3 regions of the Anaerotignum lactatifermentans genome follow, and region 1 is predicted to be linked to each of the others. Evidence: riboswitches for the same ligand, from Rfam matches in the RefSeq annotation. Region 1 holds a riboswitch; each other region holds the start of a gene.
The links. Region 1 has a riboswitch for thiamine pyrophosphate ahead of thiS (sulfur carrier protein ThiS). Riboswitches for the same ligand answer to the same signal wherever they lie in the genome.
Positions count from the first base shown of each region.

Region 2: it holds a riboswitch for thiamine pyrophosphate, as region 1 does, so the genes downstream of both, thiW (energy coupling factor transporter S component ThiW) here and thiS (sulfur carrier protein ThiS) in region 1, are expected to answer to the same signal.
Region 3: it holds a riboswitch for thiamine pyrophosphate, as region 1 does, so the genes downstream of both, tenA (thiaminase II) here and thiS (sulfur carrier protein ThiS) in region 1, are expected to answer to the same signal.

Region 1 is NZ_JADCKK010000009.1:35,318-39,518, reverse strand. It holds gene thiH (2-iminoacetate synthase ThiH) at 1-684, opposite strand, end outside; gene INF29_RS03890 (thiazole synthase) at 698-1,471, opposite strand; gene thiF (sulfur carrier protein ThiS adenylyltransferase ThiF) at 1,505-2,143, opposite strand; gene thiS (sulfur carrier protein ThiS) at 2,146-2,343, opposite strand; TPP riboswitch at 2,527-2,632, opposite strand; gene INF29_RS03875 (AAA family ATPase) at 2,773-3,690, shown strand; gene INF29_RS03870 (vWA domain-containing protein) at 3,690-4,201, shown strand, end outside.
Region 2 is NZ_JADCKK010000060.1:6,969-11,169, reverse strand. It holds gene INF29_RS11970 (L-lactate dehydrogenase) at 1-708, shown strand, start outside; TPP riboswitch at 950-1,054, shown strand; gene thiW (energy coupling factor transporter S component ThiW) at 1,153-1,668, shown strand; partial or broken gene thiM (hydroxyethylthiazole kinase) at 1,684-2,505, shown strand; gene thiE (thiamine phosphate synthase) at 2,551-3,171, shown strand; gene INF29_RS11955 (CD3324 family protein) at 3,335-3,598, shown strand; gene INF29_RS11950 (CatB-related O-acetyltransferase) at 3,728-4,201, shown strand, end outside.
Region 3 is NZ_JADCKK010000014.1:52,602-56,802, reverse strand. It holds gene INF29_RS05540 (winged helix-turn-helix transcriptional regulator) at 1-86, opposite strand, end outside; gene INF29_RS05535 (pyridoxamine 5'-phosphate oxidase family protein) at 209-604, shown strand; gene INF29_RS05530 (threonine/serine exporter family protein) at 845-1,321, opposite strand; gene INF29_RS05525 (threonine/serine exporter family protein) at 1,340-2,098, opposite strand; TPP riboswitch at 2,299-2,405, shown strand; gene tenA (thiaminase II) at 2,477-3,136, shown strand; gene INF29_RS05515 (ABC transporter ATP-binding protein) at 3,158-3,913, shown strand; gene INF29_RS05510 (ABC transporter permease) at 3,910-4,201, shown strand, end outside.

The DNA of each region.
Region 1 (4,201 bases):
CAGATGGAGTGTTTCATATTTATCGGAATTGTATGTTTCCTGGAAAACGGTCACATAGTCGGCGCCGCATTCGTGAAGATATGCGTATTCGTCGGAGTTGACAGGATAAATTTCCAGACCGATGACTTTGAAATATTTCTTTGCGATTTTGCAGGCTTCCCCAATGTATTGTACTGTGGATTTGCTGCGGCTTTCCCCAGTGAGAATCAGGATTTCCTGCAATCCTGTTTTGGCAATGGCAGCCATTTCCTTGTCGATTTCTTCTTCGTTCAGCTGGGCACGGTTGATTTTGTTGTGGCAGTTGAAACCGCAGTAAATGCAGTAGTTTTCGCAGTAGTTAGCAATATAAATGGGTGTGAACATATATACACTGTTGCCGAAATGCTTTCTGGTTTCCACACGGGCTGCCTGGGCGATGTCCTCCAGCAAAGGCAGTGCGGCAGGGGAAAGAAGTGCTGCGAAATCCTCAGGGGTACGGCTGTCATGGACCAAAGCCCGGCGCACGTCTGCTTCTGTGTACTTGTCGTAATCATAAGCTTCTATGGCTGCAACAACCTGATCCATTACATCGGATTCCAGCACTTCCATGCCGGGCAGATAAGTCATATGGTCGATGCGGTTTTTCTTCTGGTCTTCCAGAATTTCTTCACTTAAAATACTTTCGTTCAAATGTTCCTGACTCATGTTCTCTCACCTCTCAATCCTGCAAAAAGCCTGTCAGTGGAGAAGATGCACTAGCGCCTTTTTCCAGGGTTCTGCCAAGACCTGCCAGATAAGCGCTGCGTCCTGCTTCAATGGCTTTTTTGAATGCTTCTGCCATCAATTCCACATTTCCGGCGGTGGCGACAGCAGTGTTTGCCATGATGGCAGCAGCGCCCATTTCCATGGCTTCGCAAGCCTGAGAAGGTCTGCCGATCCCTGCGTCTACGATGATAGGCAGGCTCATTTCGTCAATGAGGATCTGAATAAATTCTTTGGTGCACAGACCTTTGTTGGAACCAATGGGGGCACCCAAAGGCATGATGCAGGCAGCACCGGCATTTTCCAGATCTCTTGCCACATTCAGATCGGGATACATGTAAGGCATTACGATAAAGCCGTCTTTTGCCAGCATTTCTGTGGCACGGATGGTTTCCTGGTTATCAGGCAGCAGATATTTGGAGTCACGCATGATTTCTACTTTGACAAAGTTCCCGCAGCCCAGTTCTCTGGAAAGTTTGGCAATGCGCACAGCTTCTTCCGCGTTTCTTGCGCCGGAAGTGTTGGGCAGCAGGGTAACGGTATCGGGAATATAGTCCAGAATGTTGGCCAGACCGCCTTCGTTGGCACGGCGTACAGCCAGTGTGATGATCTGTGCTTCTGCTTTTTCCACACAAGCCTTTACCAGATCCAGAGAAAACTTCCCGGAACCAAGGATGAAACGAGATGTAAATTCGTGTCCGCCTAAAATGAGTTTGTCATTGTTCTGCATGATAAAATTCCTTCTTTCTTCCAAAATCAGATATTATACGGTTTCTTCGCCCAGAAGCAGACGGGCGATCATATTGGATTCATGGGCAGCGCAGAGTGCGGCTCTGGGCGCCATGAGGCATTGTCCATGGGCAATATCGGTGGTTTCGTCGCCGCAGAGATAAAAATTGCTGCCAATCTTTCGGGTATGGATGGTGTTGCTGCTGCCGAAGCCTGCCATGCCGGAAGCACAGACCAGTTTTTTCTGGGGAAACCATTCCAGTATGCCGTTGACAAACATGGCTTTTGTTTCTGCGTTGTCAAAAGCTTCGCAGATGATGTCCGCATCGGCAAAAAGGGTTTTCAGATTTTCACTGGTTACCTTTACGCAGTCTGTGGTGATGTCCAGATAAGGATTGATCTGGAGCAGCTGTTCTTTCAGAGCATCTGTTTTATACATGCCCACATGGCGCAGCAGATATTGCTGGCGATTCAGATTGGTCAGGTCTACACGGTCAAAATCAATGAGGTGTAGATGTCCCACACCAAGGCGTGCCAGTGCGAAGGCAACATTGGAACCAAGTCCGCCTAGTCCTGCAATGGCAACATGCCCGGCATCCAGCTTTTCCTGATAGGCTGCTGTGTGGCGTTCCACCAATGCTTCATAGATTTCTTTTTTCGTAAATGGGTGCATGATCAGCCGCCTCCTACAAAACTGACAATTTCGATTTTATCGCCGTCATTGAGATATGTGGTGTCGTATTCGCTTTTAGGCAGGATTTCTCCGTTTTTTTCCACTGCGATATAAGTGCGGCGGTAGTTGTTTTCGTCAAGATACGCACCCAGAGTCATAGGTGCGGACAGGGTCAATGTTTTCCCGTTAATGGTGATCATTCAGAAGCCTCCTTTCCAGCAGCGACAAGAAAAAAGAGCTCACAAAGAAATACACCCGTGGTGGTGCACCCCTTCATGAACTCTTGTTCACTCTCAACGCTGCCAATATTCTGTTTCCGTAAAAAGTTCTGGCTTTGGTCTGTCTGTACGCAATAAAAATAGGGAGATGCAACGCATCTCCCGAAAATTCATTCTGTCGATTCCTACGTTGGCATTATCCAAATCAGGTGTAAGGGTCGAAGCAAAACTTCCTCTCAGCCCAATCCATTGAGCTCCCCTGTTTTCTTTTTACGAGAACAGTATATACACGGATTCTGAAAATGTCAACAGGCAAAATGACAAAAAGTATAAAATTTTCGGAAATATGCACATAACTTTACATGTTACAATGAGTCCATAACCAAAGAGGAGGAATTTTTTATGTGGCACATGGAAGAAGAATTACAGACAGAAGGGGTCAGCGTCAGCCTGCTGAAGGAAATCCAGAAGTTCCGCGAAAGTCATGAAGTGGATGCTTCTGTGGCAGGTCGTGTACCGGTGCCCCGTTTTTTATATTATGGCAAGGAAATCTGGGAAGAAGCGGCAGCAGCGTTGTTATGTGGGGAAAATTTGCTGCTGTCCGGTCCGAAGGCAACTGGCAAAAACGTATTGGCGGAAAATCTGGCAGCAGCATTCGGCAGACCGTCTTGGGATATTTCTTTTTATGTGAATGTGGATGCCGCTTCCCTCATTGGAACAGACACATTCCGGGATAATCAGGTAGTATTCCGTGAAGGACCCATCAGCCGCTGTGCCCATATGGGTGGTTTCGGCGTGCTGGATGAAATCAATATGGCGAAAAACGAGTCTTTGGCAGTGCTCCATGCAACATTGGACTTCCGTCGCTCCATTGATGTGCCGGGGTATGACAGAATTCCTCTGCATGAAGCGACCCGCTTCATTGCTACCATGAACTATGGCTATGCCGGTACCAGAGAACTGAATGAAGCGCTGGCGTCCCGTTTTGTAGTCATCAATATGCCGGTTATTTCCGAGGAAAACCTGCGGAAGCTGTTGAAACGGGAATTCCCTACACTGAAAGATAAATGGGCAGAACAGTTTGCCGCGTTGTTTCGAGAATTGGAAACAAAATGCGATAACGCAGAAATTTCCACAAAGGCTCTTGATCTGCGTGGGCTTATGGCATCCATTCATTTGATGGAAAAAGGTCTGAAAGCGGTTCGTGCACTGGAAATGGGTATCATCAACAAAGCATTCGATCCCTTTGAACGGCAGTTGGTGGCAGATGCCATTGCCGCAAGAATTCCGCAGGATCTGGACTATGGAAAGCTGTTTGGTGATCGCTGATGAAAAACAGAGAGATTGCGGAGCGTCGTGCCGTCAATCAGATTTGGAACGCCGCACAGGATTATTCCCTGCAGCCGGTGTATGTTGCCTTTGATGAGGACGGCGACGCGGATTTTTATTTCAATACGGTCATTGGTGCCGTATATCATTATTTTCAGTTTGAAATATTGGATAAAATGTTTACCTATCTCCAACGTAAACAGGATGGGGAACTGTATGTGGAACTGCTGTGGCTGGGGCTGGAAAACTGTGTGTTCGGCAAAGCCAAAGATGAACGTCCTGCTATGGCAGAACTGCGGCGGGCTTATGCGGAAAAATTTCTGGCAAGACCCAAAGATCATGTGGTGGAATCTTTGCTGTGGGATTTGAAGCGTGCTCATTGCCAGCGTATATTGGGTCAGGCAGATGATCTGGACGAAGAAAAACGAAAAATACTGGATGCTTTGGAATTTCCCGCGGACTGTAACACAGAACAGGTGACAGACCGTATGGACCGTCTGCTGAATCAGTA
Region 2 (4,201 bases), on a different contig from region 1:
GTGGGCACCATCATGGGCGAAGACCATAGCCGTCTGGCAGAACTGAAACATTCTGTGGAACTGGTCAACAGCTTTGTGGGCCGCATTGTGAAAGCCGGTTTTGACGGCATATTCATCGTTATCACAAATCCCTGCGACATCATCGCAAGACAGGTACAGAAACTTTCCGGCTTCCCGGCATCTCGTGTATTTGCCACAGGCACCGGGCTGGACAGCGCCAGACTTAGAACCGTACTGGCAAGAGAAACCGGCATTGACCATAAATCTCTGGTGGCTTATACCATGGGGGAACATGGCGATTCCCAGATGGTACCATGGTCCCATGTGACGGTCAATGGCAAACCGCTGGACCAGCTGGCAAAAGAAAATCCTAAATATCAAGTGGATAAAGAAGCTGTGCTCCATGAAACCATTGAAGGGGGCTGGGTCACCTTCGCTGGTAAAGGCGCCACAGAGTTTGGCATCTGCTCCACATTGGCACGACTGGTTTTCTGCGTATTCCACGACGAAAAAGCGGTTATGCCCGTCAGCACACAGCTGAATGGTCAGTATGGTCAGCATGACCTGTATATCAGCACTCCCTGCGTCATCGGCAAAGACGGCGTGGAAGAAGTGCTGGAATTAACATTAACACCGGAAGAAATGGCAGCATTTCAGCATTCCTGCGATGTAATTCGTACCAATATCGGTTACATCGAAGAAGCGTAATTGCCATTTTCTCAATACAACCTCCATTACAAAAGATAAAGCAAAGCAAAGAAACACAAAAGAAAAAAATTCAAAAAAGTACCAAAGAACAGCATGGAATATCTGCCATGCGAAAATCCAATGAAGTGGGCACTTTGCTGTATCTCCATACAGCAATTCCTCTTTCCAAAAGGCGGCATAGCCGCCTTTTTTATGCCCGTGGGGGACGTTGACAAGGGACAAAAACCGTACTATAATGACACCAGAATGCAAAGGGAGCTTCTAAGGGAGGCTGAGAGGAAGGATACTTCGACCTTTACACCTGATTTGGATAATGCCAACGGAGGGAATGCAGGGTGTCACAAATCACCAAAGAGCGTCAGAAACGAAGGATTTCCAAAAAGGAAATCCTTTTTTTGTTTGCGCTCCTTTCGTTGGGAAGAAGAAAAAAGGAGGCATCAACAAATGGGTGGCAATAAGGATAATCATGTGTTGAAAATGGTACTAACGGCAATATTCGCAGGCATGGGCTTTGCCCTGTCCTCTGTGGTATGGTTCCCCAATATGGCGCCGTTCCAGCACTTCATCAATGTATTGGCAGCGGTGTTCGTAGGACCTTACTGGGGATTTTTGGCAGCCCTCATCACCGGTATCCTGCGTATGATGACAGGGCGTACAGCACTGGCAGTCATTGGGGCAGTCATCGGCGCGTTCCTGTCCGGTTTCCTGTATCGGAAATCCGGTCATAAGCTGTATATGGCAGTCATTGGGGAAATCTTCGGCACCGGCATTTTGAGCGCATTTGCGGCATATCCGGTGATGAAATACATCTATGGCATGGACTTGCAGACCCCTTGGGTCTATGTGCCGGCATTCGTGCCTTCTTCCGCTATGGGTGCTTTTCTGGCCGTACTGGTCATCACCCTTTTGAAACGTTCCGGCATGTTCGCAAGAATGATGGAAAAACTCAACCGTAAATAAAGGAGGTTCGTTTTCATGAAAACAGATATTCTGGCGTCTTTTCCCGCTATGATGGCAAATGTAAGGGAAAAAGAACCCATTGTGCAGGCAATCACCAACTTCGTCACAGTCAATGACTGCGCCAATATCATTTTGGCAGCAGGAGCTTCTCCCACCATGGCACACGAAGTGGAGGAAGTGGCAGAAGTGGCTTCTGTGGTACAGTGTCTTGTGATGAATATGGGCACCATGGAGGACGTGGAAGCCATGCTGGTGGCAGGGAAAGCCGCTAACGAAGCAGGGGTTCCCGTGGTGCTGGACCCCGTTGCCGTAGGCGCTACCAGACTGCGTCGGGAAGGCGGCAAAAAGCTGCTGGAAAACGTGAAATTCTCCGTGATCCGCGGCAATACCTCCGAAATCAAACATCTGGCAGTGGGCACAGGTTCCACCCGTGGCGTTGACGCGGCAGAAGAAGATAAAATCACCGAGGACAACTACAAAGCCTTTGGTTATATGGCAAGAGAACTGGCGCGGAAAACAGGGGCAGTCATTGCCATTTCCGGCGTCATCGATATCATCGCTTCTGCTGACCGTGTCTTTGCCCTGAGAAACGGCGATGCCATGATGAGCCGCATCACTGGCAGCGGCTGTATGCTCACAGCCCTTTTGGGTGCCTTCTGCGGCGGCAATCCCGATCATATTCTGGAAGCCACCGTATGCGCCGTATCCCTTATGGGTGTCAGCGGTGAAATTGCCAGAGAAAAAACGGACGCACAGGGCGCAGGAACCCTCACATTCCGCACCCATCTGGTAGACCAGATCAGTTTGACAGACGCAGAAACATTACAGAAACGGACAAGACTGGAGGAATTGGAATTGGCAGAAAAAGCAACGAAAGAATCCATGAAAGTATACGCCATCACAGACCGTGCATGGCTGAACGGCAGAACACTCCATGATGTGACAGAAGAAGTGCTGGCAGCAGGGGCAACTTTCCTGCAGATTCGTGAAAAAGAACTGGATGAAGCAACATTCCTGGAAGAAGCCAAAGATTTGGCACAGCTGGCAAAGAAATATCATGTACCTTTTGTGGTAAACGATAACATCGACATTGCACTGGCTTGCGGGGCAGATGGTGTCCATGTGGGACAGAGCGACATTGTAGATAAAGATGTGAGAGCTATGATTGGTCCCGATAAGATTCTGGGCATTTCCGCAAACACTGTGGAAACAGCCGTAAAAGCGCAGGAAAGCGGCGCAGACTACATCGGTGTCGGTGCAGTGTTCCATACTGATACCAAAAAAGATGCCCAGTCCCTGACAAATGAGGAACTGCTGGCAATCTGCAAAGCTGTTACTATCCCTGTGGTTGCCATCGGCGGTATCAATGAAAATAACATCATGCAGCTCAAAGGCAGCGGTATCGACGGCGTTTCCGTGATCTCCGCTATTTTCGCTAAGGAACATCCCGGCGAAGCAACAAAGGTGCTGCTGAAAAAAGTAGAAGAAATGCTGGGCGAATAAGCCTGTTTGAAAAAAGGAAGTGATTGTTGTGTGTCCATTGACGCAGAAACGCAACAAAGCAGTTCTCCATGCAAAACCGATGTAAGTGCGACAGTTGCATGGAGGAAATGTCGCAGAAAGTCGGTTTTGCTGCTTGATTTGAATATCAAGGGGGAATCCGACCATGAAATATATCAACGCGTCAGACCTGCTGCCTCCTGCACTGGTGCAGATATTGCAGGAGTATGTCCAAGGCGGCTATGTCTATATCCCAGCCAGAGAACATAAGGGCTGGGGAGAGAAAAGCGGCAGCCGTGAGGCATTGGCGCAGCGGAACGAAGAAATCCGCAGCCAAAAGCAGGCAGGAGCAACACTGGAAGCATTGGCAGAAACATACCATCTTTCCGTGTCTGCCATCCGTAAAATCATTTATCAGAAAGAGAAATAAGATAAAGCTGGAATCCTTGTAATCGTATGGGTTCCAGCTTTTTTTGTACCCAAAACACTGCCGAAGCGTTTGGTGGATTGCGGAGAAGCAGCAGGGCTTTGTACAATCAATCCAGAAGGAGGCGATTGTATGAAAATCACCAAAGATGCCATGTATCCCCGTCTTGACGATACATGGACAATCTATCTGAAAAATGCCATCACGAACCCTGCCATTTCCGTGGGGGATTATACCATGTACCATGACTTTGTCTATGACCCCAGAGAATTTGAAAAGCATAACGTCCTTTACCAATATCCCATCAATGGGGATAAGCTGAAAATCGGGAAATTCTGCTCCATTGCCTGTGGGGCAAAGTTTCTGTTTAACAGTGCCAACCATGCTTTGGGTTCTCTGTCCACCTATCCATTTCCCATATTTGCCGACGCTTGGGGGTTGGATTGGAAACGGGTCACAGAGGCATGGGACAACAAAGGGGATATTACCATCGGCAATGATGTGTGGATTGGTTATGAAGCTGTCATACTGGCAGGGGTCACCATTGGAGATGGCGCTATCATTGGCACAAGGGCAGTGGTCACCAAAGATGTGCCGCCTTATACC
Region 3 (4,201 bases), on a different contig from region 1:
AGGTGCAGGATGAGGATGCTCCATTTGCCTGCCAGCAGTTTCTGGGCAGTGACAAAGGGACAGGGGATTTGTTTTTCTGGTTCCATGAGGATGCCTCCTTAGTATCTTTTCCTATACTAGGTATAGAAAAAAATCGTACTTGTATTTTCTATCATAACAGAAGATAATAAAATAGTAAACGTAGAAAAAGAAGAAAGGCGGTAGAAGTATGAAAAATCCTGTAGAATATTTGAGAGAATGTAAAGTTTTTTATCTGGCAACATGTGAGCGCAACCAGCCCCGTGTACGTCCCTTCGGCGCTGTGGCTCTGTACCAGAATCACGTATATTTTATGACTGCAAATACCAAAAAAGTATATCGCCAGCTGAAAGAAAACCCTCTGGCAGAAGTATGCGCTATGCATCCCGACGGCACATGGATTCGCATCAACGGCAATGTGATTTGGGATAACAGCCGGGAAGCAAAAGTGGCTATGCTGGAACAGAATCCCGACCTGCGCAGCATGTACAGTGAAGACGACGGCAAAATGGAAGTCTTTTATCTGGAAGGCGGCAGTGTAACAATCGATTCCTTCACAGCTCCTCAGGAATCCATGGCACTGTAATAGATTTCTCATCAACGATAAAAACCGGAAGCTCTTAGGGGCATCTTCATAAGAAAACAAAGAAAGCCAAAATCCTTATCATAACAAAGGATTTTGGCTTTCTTATTTTATTAAGATTTTATTTGTTATGTTTTCTTATGAAGACAGCCGTCGCAATTCCCCTTAAGAAATCAAGGAAAAGGAAAATCAATGTTTTCTTAAGGGGAAGTTGCTTTAGGGGCTTCCGGTTTTTTGATACGATCAATTATTTTGTTTCTTTTTCCCGAAACGAGGGAAGATTTCAAAGGCTTTGTAAGGCAATACCAGAATGATCAGGGAACCGATGGCAATGGCGCCGGAGAGTTTGAACCCTGTCAGAGCATTGGAATAAGTGGAAAGGATATTGCCTTTGATGGCAGCCTGCATGGTGTTGTAAACGGCGGCACCAGGCACCAGTGACAGTACGCCGGGAATCTGGTACAGGATGGAAGGTTCCTGTCTATGGTAGGAAAGGAACCGCGCTGTGGCAGTGATTGCCATGGTAGCAATGAGGGTAGCCGTTGTGGCGCTTTCCGTATAGGAAAAGACAAGCATATATACAAACCAGGACAAAAAGCCATTGATGCCGCTGTAAAGCAGTTCCCTTCTGGGGGCGTTGCAGATGATGGAATAGCCCCAACTGCCTACAAAGGAAAAGGCTGCCTGAAATACAATCATTTTCAATGTGATGTCTGTCATAATAACCTCCTGCACATCTTAAAAATTGGGGAAGATACTCAAAGCCATAGCGACGCCGGCGGCGATGGCACAGGCAATGAGGAAGGCTTCCATCAGTTTGGCATTGCCGCTGATGAAGTTGCCCTCCAAAAGGTCACGGATACCTTTTGTCAGGGTAATGCCCGGCAGTATGGGCATGATGCTGCCGACGATCATCATATCGATCTGGGTGAAAGGCAGAATCAAATGGAACAGGCAGGCCAGTAACCCTGTCAGCAGACCGCCGGTGAAGGAACTGAAAAAGTAAGATGTTTTTCGTTTGCTCATGATATATGTCATAATGCCCAGAAGGGTGCCGATGATAAAGGCGGCGACGCCGTCCCAGAAGGTGCCGTTGTATACCATGGTCAGACCGCCGGACGTGAGGGCATAGCCCAAAATCCGCTGCCATGGCGCAAAAGACGGGGCGTAGTGGATTTCCAGCACTTTTTGTGTGGCTTCTTCCAAGGTGATTTTCCCAGCGACAAAAGAGCGGCTCATGTTGTTGACGGCACAGATTTTCTCAAAATTAACGGAGCGGTCACTCACCCCTCTTGCCATGGAAAGGGGCCCCTTTTCTTCACGGGGCAGGCTCACAATGAGCATGGTAGACAGCGCCAGGGCTTCTACGTGTTTTCGTCCGCTGACGGAAAGAATACGCAGCATGGTATCCTGTACGCGGTATGTTTCCGCGCCAGATGTCAGCATGATCTCACCGGCGTCCAGTGCCAGATTCAGCAGCTTGGTATCGTCGTCCATTACCTTTTACCTCCAAACATTGTAAATTTCGTTGTTGTCATACTAAGTGTATTCTTTTTTTGCAAAATGTAAAGGGAATTTTCTGTAAAATTATTTCGCCTGCGAACTATTTTTTTTGTGCGAAAGTGTGAAAAAAGGGATGGTGTATACAAAAAAGTCATTTACATTGCTTTTCTTTTGTACTATAATAAAGAAAATGAATACAAAGCTGGGGGTGCCGACGCTGAGCGGCTGAGAGGAATGCAGATTCCAACCCTTTGAACTTGATGTGGTTAGTACCATCGGAGGGAAGCAATACAAGATGATATGGAAATTATAAGATTCTTTCCTTCTAAGAGGGAAAGAATTTTTTTTGTGGAAAAAAGGAGGAACATGGACATGAAATTGACAGAACGTCTTTATAAAAGTGTGGAAGATATCTGGATGGGTTATTTAGACCAGCCTTTCGTAAAAGAACTGGCAGAAGGCACACTGGATGTGGAAAAATTCCGTTTTTACATGATTCAGGATTACCGTTATCTGCTGCAATATGCCAAAGTGTTCGCTTTCGGCGTTATCAAGACAGAAGACCCGGAACTGATGCGCCGCTTTGCCGGTATGGTGCATGACGTACTGGACGGGGAAATGAACGTACATAAGACTTACATGGCAAGACTGGGTATCACCGAAGAAGAAGTGGCAAAGACCCCTTCCGCTCTGACAAACCAGTCCTATACCTCCTATATGCTGGATGTGGCAAACAAAGGCGGCCCGCTGGAAATCCTCATGGCAGTGCTGGCTTGCGCATGGAGCTATCAGGTCATTGGGGAACACCATGTGAAGGTGCCCGGCGCTGTGGAACATCCTCTTTACGGCGAATGGGTACAGGGCTACAGCAGCAAGGAATATGCGGACAGCACCAAAGAAATCATTGACTGCGTAGACGCTCTGGGCGAAAACATCACTCCCGAACAGGAAGCATATCTGACTGATATTTTCGTAAAATGCAGCCGCTATGAAAAACTGTTCTGGGATATGGCTTATGCCATGGAGATGTAAAGAAGGAGAGCGAAAGAAGTTATGCTGCAATTTGAAAATGTATCCTTCCGTTATGCCGAAGACGACTTCGACATGATGCGGAATTTGAATTTTCAGGTGGAGGACAGGGAATTTGTGTCCATCATCGGCGCCAGCGGCTGCGGCAAAAGCACCATTTTCCGCCTTATCAACGGTCTGGAAAAGTTACAGCAGGGTCGGATACTGGTGGATGGCCGCCCGGTGCAGGAACTGAAAAACTACAGTGCTTTTATGCCTCAGAAAGACCTGCTTTTCCCTTGGCGCACCATTGAAAAGAATATCTGCCTGCCTATGGAACTGGCGAAAGTTCCCAAGGCGGAACAGGAAAAATGCTGCAAAGAAGTGCTGGAACAGGTGGGACTGTCTGAATACGCCAAAAAGTATCCCAAAGACCTGTCCGGCGGTATGAAGCAGAGGGTAGCCTTTGCCCGTACATTGCTGTCCGGCGCGGATATGCTGCTGTTGGACGAGCCTTTCAGCGCATTGGACTATCTGACCCGTGTGGATATGCAGGAATGGCTGCTGCATCAGTGGGAGCATTACCATAAGACCATATTGTTCATCACCCACGACGTAGAGGAAGCTATTTTCCTTTCCAAAACCATTTTTATCATTCAGGACAGACCTTTCTCCCAGATGGAACGGGTGGAAGTGCCCCTGTCTTATCCACGCAATCGTGAGGATTTGAAACGTCCTGATATTGTGGAACTGAAAGAAACCCTCATTGAAAAACTCAGAAGGAGCGTGATGAATCCATGAAAAAACATCTGCCTTCTGTGATTCTGGCTGTGGTTCTGCTGCTGCTGTGGCAGGGCATCGCTATGATTATTGACGCGGCTTATATCCTGCCGTCACCCACACAGATTTGTGTGCGGCTGTGGGAGCTTCGGGAACCCCTGTTTTTGGTGCATCTGCCTGCAACCATGAAGGTCACAGCCATTGGGCTTTTGATTTCCATTGTGCTGGGGATTTTGCTGGCAGTTGCCATGGATGCCAATGAAAAAGTGGAACGGGCACTGTATCCCGTTATCGTGGCATCCCAGACCA